Regions from separate parts of the Exiguobacterium sp. UBA1053 genome, predicted to be linked through region 2. Evidence: riboswitches for the same ligand, from Rfam matches in the RefSeq annotation. Region 2 holds a riboswitch; each other region holds the start of a gene.
The links. Region 2 has a riboswitch for S-adenosylmethionine ahead of B3G15_RS00055 (amino acid permease). Riboswitches for the same ligand answer to the same signal wherever they lie in the genome.
Positions count from the first base shown of each region.

Region 1: another riboswitch for S-adenosylmethionine. It lies ahead of msrA (peptide-methionine (S)-S-oxide reductase MsrA); the one in region 2 lies ahead of B3G15_RS00055 (amino acid permease).
Region 3: another riboswitch for S-adenosylmethionine. It lies ahead of metK (methionine adenosyltransferase); the one in region 2 lies ahead of B3G15_RS00055 (amino acid permease).
Region 4: another riboswitch for S-adenosylmethionine. It lies ahead of B3G15_RS05345 (2,3-diketo-5-methylthiopentyl-1-phosphate enolase); the one in region 2 lies ahead of B3G15_RS00055 (amino acid permease).

Region 1 is NZ_DCDO01000006.1:39,920-42,121, reverse strand. It holds gene B3G15_RS05480 (Crp/Fnr family transcriptional regulator) at 1-236, shown strand, start outside; gene B3G15_RS05475 (DMT family transporter) at 249-731, shown strand; gene msrA (peptide-methionine (S)-S-oxide reductase MsrA) at 808-1,338, opposite strand; SAM riboswitch class I at 1,433-1,536, opposite strand; gene B3G15_RS05465 (M20 metallopeptidase family protein) at 1,599-2,202, opposite strand, start outside.
Region 2 is NZ_DCDO01000001.1:9,896-12,097, forward strand. It holds gene B3G15_RS00055 (amino acid permease) at 1-918, opposite strand, end outside; SAM riboswitch class I at 996-1,097, opposite strand; gene B3G15_RS00060 (polysaccharide pyruvyl transferase family protein) at 1,206-2,202, opposite strand, start outside.
Region 3 is NZ_DCDO01000013.1:609,423-611,624, reverse strand. It holds gene pckA (phosphoenolpyruvate carboxykinase (ATP)) at 1-458, opposite strand, end outside; SAM riboswitch class I at 693-819, shown strand; gene metK (methionine adenosyltransferase) at 948-2,156, shown strand.
Region 4 is NZ_DCDO01000006.1:17,141-19,342, forward strand. It holds gene mtnK (S-methyl-5-thioribose kinase) at 1-211, opposite strand, end outside; SAM riboswitch class I at 290-393, opposite strand; SAM riboswitch class I at 599-700, shown strand; gene B3G15_RS05345 (2,3-diketo-5-methylthiopentyl-1-phosphate enolase) at 771-1,961, shown strand; gene B3G15_RS05350 (2-hydroxy-3-keto-5-methylthiopentenyl-1-phosphate phosphatase) at 1,958-2,202, shown strand, end outside.

The DNA.
Region 1 (2,202 bases), on a different contig from region 2:
TTGCAGGATATTTGTTGTCGATCGCTTCTGAAGCCAGTGACAGTTTGTTTTATCAGGAGATGCGGACGTCGAACCTGCATGACGTCGCTGACTGGCTTGGAACGAGTTATCGCCATCTCAACCGGATCATCACGAAATTATGTGAAGAGGAGATTCTCGTTCGACGACGCGGGAAAATCATCATCGTCGATCTGGAGCGGGTTCGCGAGAAGGCGAACGGTAACAGCTATGAGTAAGGAGGAACGAACATGGTAATAGGCATCGTGTGTGCCGTGTTGGCAGGGATGTTAATCAGTTTACAGACGGTATTGAATGCTCGGATGAGTGACGCGTTCGGTGCTTGGGCGACAACGACGCTCGTCTTCTTCGTCGGCTTCATCGGAGCAAGTGTCACGTATGTTCTGTTTCGTGGTGGAACAATCGGGCAGATCCAAAACGTATCACCACTCTATTGGTTTGGTGGACTTGTCGGTGTTGGCGTCGTTTTTTGTGTCATGCGTGGAATTCAATTACTTGGTCCGTCCGTCGCGATCTCTGTCGTTCTGATTTCGCAGTTAAGCTTTGCTCTCGCTGTCGATACGTTCGGCTGGTTCGGTTTACCACAAATTGATTTATCGTTCGGTCAGCTCATCGGTCTCGCCGTCATGGTATGTGGGATCTTCGTTTTGAAGCGGTATCAAGTCGTGGCGCCGGAAGAGAAGGCGGCGGATCAAGTAGAACGTGTTTCATGACTTATTTTTTTCATAACAATGAAACAGGTCAGCAAACCAACGTTTACTGACCTGTTTTTATATGCATTTTTTTGAATTAAACCGTCGTCGTATCTTTCCATTCCTGCTCGATGAAGGCATCGCGACCAGAGGCAGCACGATCTTTTTTATAGTGTTCTGGATTTTTCTTATGGAAGTCTTGATGATACTCTTCCGCCGGATAAAATTCAGAAGCGGCATCGATCCGCGTTACGATCGGTTGTTTGAAACGATTGCTTGCAGCAAGAGCGTCACGAGAAGCGATCGCTGCTTCATGTTGAGCGTCCGTATGATAGAAAATCGCTGGTGCGTACTGCGTGCCGCGATCTTGGAATTGACCTTCTGCATCCGTCGGATCCGTTTGTGGCCAGTAGAGTTCGAGCAGACGCTCGTACGGGAACAGACTCGGGTCAAACGTGATTTGGACGACTTCGAGATGTCCCGTCGTTCCTGTTTTAACTTGCTCGTATGTCGGGTTATCGACGTGTCCGCCCATGTAACCCGATACGATTCCCTCGATTCCTGGTAATTCTTCAAATGGTGTCACCATGCACCAAAAACATCCACCTGCAAATGTTGCTTTTTCCATCTGTCTCTTCCTCTCCGTGGGAAATCCCCATTGTATGTCTGACAGCGAGAAAACGAAAACGACTCCTTCGCTTGGTTGCAAAAGGAGTCGCCGCTTTTTATCAACCAAAGCTTTCGCTTTGCTGGTCGTAGCACCTTGCTATGCGCAGGTTGCTGGGACGTCATCGATCCAGATCTCTCGGTCCACTCTTGATAAGGGTATATGAAGTTGATGTCATTCGTTATCATTGTTGTGATGATACCATTCAAAAAGAAATAAAGTCAATCCTTAGGTTTCAAGGCACGTAAAACCGTCGCTCCGAGTGTCTTCGCACCAATCAACAACGCCTGTTCGTTGATTTCGTACTGCGGATGATGCTGTGGATAGTTGACGCGACCGTCCGTATATCCGGAGCCAGTAAAGAAATAACTTCTCGGGACATGTGTTAGATAATGCGCGAAGTCATCCGCAGCCATCATTGGTTTGAGTGCCCGGACGGATGCTTCCGGTAAGAAAGAAGCGGCTTCCTGAACAAGTTTTGTCTCGTCCGGATGATTCCAGAGTGCTGGATAACCAGTCGTGAAGTCGATTGAATAGGTAGCACCGATGCCGGCACATGTCGTTTTGGCGACAAGATCGACTTCTTGTCGGAGCTGATGCCGCAATGTCTCATTGAACGTCCGGATTTCCCCGACGATGCGTGCTTCACCCGTGACGATGTTCGGAGCCGTTCCCGCATGGAAAGAACCAATTGCAAGAACAGCAGGCTCAAACGGATCGACCCGTCGACTGACGAGATGCTGTAAGTTGCAGACGAGCTGCGCTCCAGCGACGAGTGCATCTTTTGTTTTATGTGGTGCTTGGGCATGCCCGCCTTGACCGTGG
Region 2 (2,202 bases):
GGCGTAAAGTCCAGAGTTCGCTGCCGACAAGATCGCTGTCAAAATGACGAAGTTCATCACGTCTGCTGCGTAGGGAATTCCGATTCGTTCAAACACAGCGACGAACGGACTTTCGAGTACACCTTTCCCATCCGTTGGTAATAAGACGGCTAACACGATGATCGTACCGACGAAGAAGAGGACGAGTCGCAAGATTGTCGTCCGGATCGCAAGCGGAATCGTCCGTTTCGGATCGACTGCTTCACCCGCTGCTACGCCGATCAGTTCCGTTCCCGAGTAAGCAAAGTTCACGGCAAGCATCGTCATGAAGATGACGAAAGCTCCATTTGGAAACAATCCGCCTTCGGTTAACGAAGAAAAGAATGGGGCCGGGCTACCATCTTGCAGTGGAATGAAGCCGACGATCGCTCCCGCACCAAGTAAAATGAAAGCAATGATCGTCACGACCTTGATGGCGGAAAACCAAAACTCGACTTCAGCGAACACGCGAACTTTCAAGACGTTAATACCAAGGATCATCGCAGCGAATAAGGCGCTGAACACCCAAACGGGAATCGATGGGAACCAACGTTGCATCAAAATACCCGCTGCCGTGAATTCTGAACCAAGGGCGACCGTCCAAGTCAGCCAGTAGAGCCAGGCCACTGTATAACCGGTGCCGGGTCCAATGTACTTCGTTGCGTACTTATGAAATGATCCGGTTTCCGGCATGTGCACGGCGAGTTCACCGAGACTTAACATGACTAAGTAAACGACGACGGCCCCAATCAAATACGATAAAATCGTTCCGACGCGTCCTGCTTGTTCCAACGTATAACCTGTACTTAAAAATAATCCTGTTCCAATAACACCACCTAACGACAGCATGATCAGATGACGTGATTCCATCTTGCGTCGAAACGCTCCGCTCGTTTTCATGAATCCATTTCCTCCTCGTTCCACCTATTCCAAACAAAAAACGCATCCTCACGGATGCGTCGGTCGACAATTCGGAAATCTTATCGATCGGGTGCAGCACCCGCAGGAATTAGCACAGTATCTTTCGACCTGTTGCTGAGGTTTCATAGGGCCAGTCCCTCCACCTCTCTGGATAAGTATGTAATTGTTCCTAACCCTATCAAGTCTTTTTCAAATTGTCAACACAATTCAGAATACTCCTATCAAAAAAACATTCCGCATCGTATCGATCCGGAATGTTTGGAGGTTTATTTTTTGGCGAATAAATCCGCTGTTTTCAAGGCTGCACGAACCGCTTTCCGATTCAATGTTCCTTGCTGGTGCTTCATTTTCTTCGTTTGGGCAGCCAATTGCGCTTTGAGCGCCGCAATCTCTTGATCCTTTTGAGCCGTTCCTGTTTGTTTCTGTAATGCTTTGATTTTCTTATCTTTTTCAGCTAATTGTGCTTTTGTTTGTTTTTGCGCATCCGCAATCTTCTTCTCTTGTTCCGGGAAGAACCGTTCAAAACGAGCGACTGCTTCCTCAAGACTTACGCCAGAGATCGGTTGTACTGGTGGGAGCAACTCGGTTTGCGCCATTTGACGGTCAAACGGTACATTCTCAGGATAGTTCGTCTCTTGGTAGATATGCTCAAGATTGTTCACGTTCAAGAAGTCAACGAAGTTGTCGAAGTTACGCGCTTGAACACGTGCCGGACTTTGGAAGTCAGCGCTTGCTACGACGTCGGATAATTGTGTATCCGCTGTGATGTCGTTCGCCCAAATGTGCGTCAACTGATGGTAATCCGTCAATTCGCGCATCCGTGCATCTTTTGGAATGAGGATACTCGGCGTACCTGCAAGCGTTGCTGTGATGTTTCCGTGCAAGCGCGCACCAAAACTAAGGTCTGCTTGTCCGATGAAATCGAACCATGTCTGTGCGTTCAAGAAGAAACGAACCCGATCATTCATGTAAGCAGGATCTGACATCTTCACCGGATAGTTCGTCACTGAAAGATCTGCGATCGGGTGCGTCCCTGTATACGTCAACTTCAGTTCCTTCATCCACTGGGGAATGAAGTAATGATTCGGATACTCTTCCATCCCACGTGTAATGAAATCGAGGACATTTTGTGGAGCTAAACGTGACGAGTTGACCGTAATCATCGACTCAGGTGTGATGTTCGTTTCACGGATGTGCAAATCACGACCGAACGCGTACATCGAAGGACATCCGATGACGCGATGATCGATCCCTTCGCGGAAA
Region 3 (2,202 bases), on a different contig from region 2:
TAGACGACCGTGAACGGTTCGAAGGCAGCCACTTCAGGATACTCGCGTAAAAAGAGTTGTTTGGCAAACAGGTTATGCCAAGCATATTGTGTGAGCACACGGACCGGAAGGGTGAAGTGCGTATCTGCCCCAGCAGCAGCTTCTGTGTAATAGAGCTGATCGGCTTCGTTCATGTAACGAAGAACCTTTTGCAACAATTGTTCAAATTTGTCTCCATCCATTGGTTGGTTGACATGCCCCCAATCAATGTGAGACTCGCAGGAAGAATCACGGACGATGAACTTATCTTTTGGTGAACGACCTGTAAATTTCCCCGTTTCTACAGATAATGCGCCGTTCTCAGCAAGGACACCTTCTTCGTTTCGAATCGCATGTTCGACAAGTTCAGCAACAGATAGTTGTTTGAACACATGCTCTTTCTTGAGTAGTTCTTCGATATTCAGGACCGTCATCGGCATCCTGACCCCACCTTTCCCCTACGTTGGTTTTGGCTCACTGTATTTAGTATGACACATTTATTATATATGACATACTAAAGAGAGAGCAATCATTTTCTAATGCTGATTTCTATTTATCTGGAAACGCTTTCAGCATTAACAGTTTAACATCTCTTTCAAAAAGTTTCGACTAGAATTTGAAACCTTGCTTGACAGAGTAGGTACAACTTTATATCATGTAATTCGTAACGGATACTCTTATTCTGAGCAGGTGGAGGGAACAAGGCCCGAAGAAACCCGGCAACCGTCCTACATTAATTCACATATTAATGAGGGAAAAGGTGCTCTCCTGAAGCGAAGTAAACACTTCGAACGATAAGAGGGTAAAGGAAGAACGCACAACCTTTCCCTGACCATTTTTTGGACTCGGAAAGGTTTTTTTCATTTTACCGTCCCACTCAACTAGGGGAAATGAGTACACCGTCAAATTCTTTTTTGGGAGGGTCATACATGACAAACCTTAATCGCCGACTATTCACGTCGGAGTCAGTCACTGAAGGTCATCCAGATAAAATCTGTGACCAAATTTCGGATTCAATTCTTGATGCAATCCTCGCAGCGGATCCAAACGCGCGTGTTGCGGCAGAAACTTCTGTTACAACAGGTCTCGTTCTCGTTGCAGGTGAAATCACGACATCGACTTACGTCGACATTCCAAAAGTCGTCCGTGAAACGATTCGTGAAATCGGTTATACACGCGCGAAATACGGTTTTGACGCGGACACGTGTGCTGTATTGACATCAATCGATGAGCAATCAGCAGACATCGCTCTTGGTGTCGACCAAGCGCTTGAAGCACGTGAAGGTAGCATGTCTGATGCAGAAATCGATGCAATCGGTGCAGGAGACCAAGGTCTCATGTTCGGTTACGCAACGAAAGAAACACCAGAACTCATGCCACTTCCAATCTCGCTTTCACACCGTCTCGCACGCCGTTTGGCAGAAGTGCGTAAAAACGGTCAACTCGACTACCTTCGTCCGGACGGAAAAACACAAGTCACGGTCGAATACAACGAGAACAACGAGCCGGTTCGTGTCGATACGATCGTCATCTCGACACAACATGCAGAAGAAGTCACGCTTGAGCAAATCCAAGCTGACTTGAAAGAACACGTCATCACACCGGTCATCCCGGCTGAATACATCGACGCAGCAACGAAATTCTTCATCAACCCAACTGGTCGTTTCGTCATCGGCGGACCACAAGGAGATGCTGGATTGACGGGTCGTAAGATCATCGTTGATACGTATGGTGGATACGCACGCCACGGCGGTGGAGCATTCTCAGGTAAAGATCCAACAAAAGTCGACCGTTCAGCTGCATACGCAGCACGTTACGTCGCGAAGAACCTCGTTGCTGCAGGTCTTGCAGACAAAGCAGAAGTTCAACTTGCGTACGCAATCGGTGTCGCGCACCCAGTATCAATCGCGGTTGACACATTCGGTACAGGAAAACTTCCTGAAGCGCAACTCGTCGAATTGGTTGCTGAAAACTTCGATCTTCGTCCGGCTGGAATCATCAACATGCTTGATCTCCGTCGTCCGATCTATCGTCAAACAGCTGCATACGGTCACTTCGGTCGTACAGATGTTGAGCTTCCATGGGAGCAAACAGATAAAGCAGCAGTTCTTGAAGAACAAGCAAAACGTTTCGCATAATCAAAAAGTCCGAAAACCCTACGCAGGTTTTCGGACTTTTTTGTTT
Region 4 (2,202 bases), on a different contig from region 2:
GTTCGAGCGATAACGGCCAGCTCTCCCCGACGACCTTCGCGTACGGGAGTGCTTGTTTTAAAATCAAGCGATGTTCGCCTTCTCGAATCCGAAAGACGAGGTTGAGGTTCCCGTCGCCAATCTCTTCTGCTTCGACAGTTCCGTCGCCGATCAGTCCTAATGTCCGAACACGATCAATCGCGTCCTGTTCTGTGAATGCTTTATATGTCATCTCAGTTTCCCCCTATGTGATACACGAAAAAGCGCCTCTTTTCGTCATCGAAAAGAGGCGCAGAAAAGTCACTGCGTCCTCTTATCTCTCAGACGAAACGTCTGTTGGATGTAGCACCGTGCCTAGTGGTCGGTTGCTGCGGCGTCATCGGGCCAATTCCCTCTGCCAACTCGCGATAAGAGTCGTATGTAGTTGTCGTGTGTGATATTGATTTGAATCTTACGCAATCGACTTCCTCGCTGTCAAATCGAAATCAAGCAGAAACGGATATCATTTTTATGCCATCTATAGAAAGAGTATTTTCAAAAAAATAAATTTTCTAAAAATAGTTTGACAAGTAGCGATTCTCATGTAAAAATTGCAATTAGATTTCACAATTTCATCCAATTCTTATCAAGAGCAGACGGAGGGACAAGCCCTACGATGTCGCAGCAACCGACCTTTTGGCACGGTGCTAATTCTTGCAGCTACTAAGCTGACAGATAAGAGTCCACGTTCGAATCATTCATGGTCTCTTGTCGCTGACGAGAGACCATTTTTTTGTTGAAGGAGGAAAGACATGGCTTATATCACTGCTACTTATCAATTGACTGCCCGTGATCGACTCGAGCAGCGCGCTGAACAACTCGCGCTTGGTCTGACAGTCGGTTCTTGGACGGAACTGAATCATCTCGAACAACAACAACTCGCCTCGTTCAAAGGGGAAGTCGTACATACCGAAGAGCGCGATGGCAAAGGATATATCACAATTCGTTATCCGGAACATAACGTGTCGCGCGACTTTTCTGCGATTCTGACGACCGTCTTCGGGAAACTCTCACTCGACGGTGAAATCAAATTAACGGAATTGCTACTACCCGATACATTTACGTCGGACTTTCCAGGTGCGAAATTCGGGATTGAAGGGGTCCGTTCCTTGATTGGTGTCGAAGATCGCCCATTGTTAATGAGCATCTTCAAAGGAGTCATCGGACGCGATTTATCGTTTCTTCGTGATCAACTCGAAGGACAACTCGCTGGTGGGATTGATCTCGTCAAAGACGATGAGATCCTATACGACAATCCGTTAACACCGACGATTGACCGGGCACGAATCGGACGTGAGGTCATCGATGCTCACTTCCACCGGACTGGTAAACGTGCGTTATATGCGATCACACTCAGCGGTCCCGTCTTTACGCTCAAGGATCAAGCCAAACGATTGATTGACGCTGGAGCGACTGCTTTCTTGCTGAATACCTTCACATACGGACTCGACGTCTTACGCGAACTGGCGAGTGATCCGGAAATCAACGTTCCGATCTTCAATCATCCAGCATATAGCGGTGCGTTGATTGCTAGCCCGAATCACGGAGTCGCGGCCCCTGTCTTACTCGGCACATTACCGCGTGCTGCTGGGGCAGACTTGACGCTATTCCCGTCTCCTTACGGCAATGTCGCTTTGCCAAAGGATGTCGCCCGTGGCATCGCAGTCGAAGCGACTCGTCTCGGTCAGACGAAATCGATCTTCCCGGTTCCTTCAGCCGGTATTCATCCTGGACTCGTCGCTCAACTCGTACGGGACTTCGGGATCGATTCCGTCATCAACGCCGGTGGCGGCGTACATGGTCATCCGCAAGGTGCTGCGGCTGGTGTCATTGCTTTCCGTCAGGCACTCGAGGCGGCACTCGCAAATGAATCCCTATCGACGGCAGCATCGCGTCATGAAGAATTACGAATCGCCCTCGACGCTTGGGGGATCAAGTCATGACCGTACGGATTCTCTGTGACTTCGACGGGACAGTGACGACGCAAGATAATATCATCGCACTCATGCAGGCATTTGCGCCAGCGAGTGACTTCGAACCGTTAAAACGCGGCGTACTCGACCGGACGTTATCGATTCAGAGTGGTGTCGGGCAAATGTTCGCACTTCTGCCGTCTGACGGGAAAACAGCCTATCTTGATTTTTTGTTGGAGCGTGCGGTTATTCGCGACGGATTTTCGGAGTT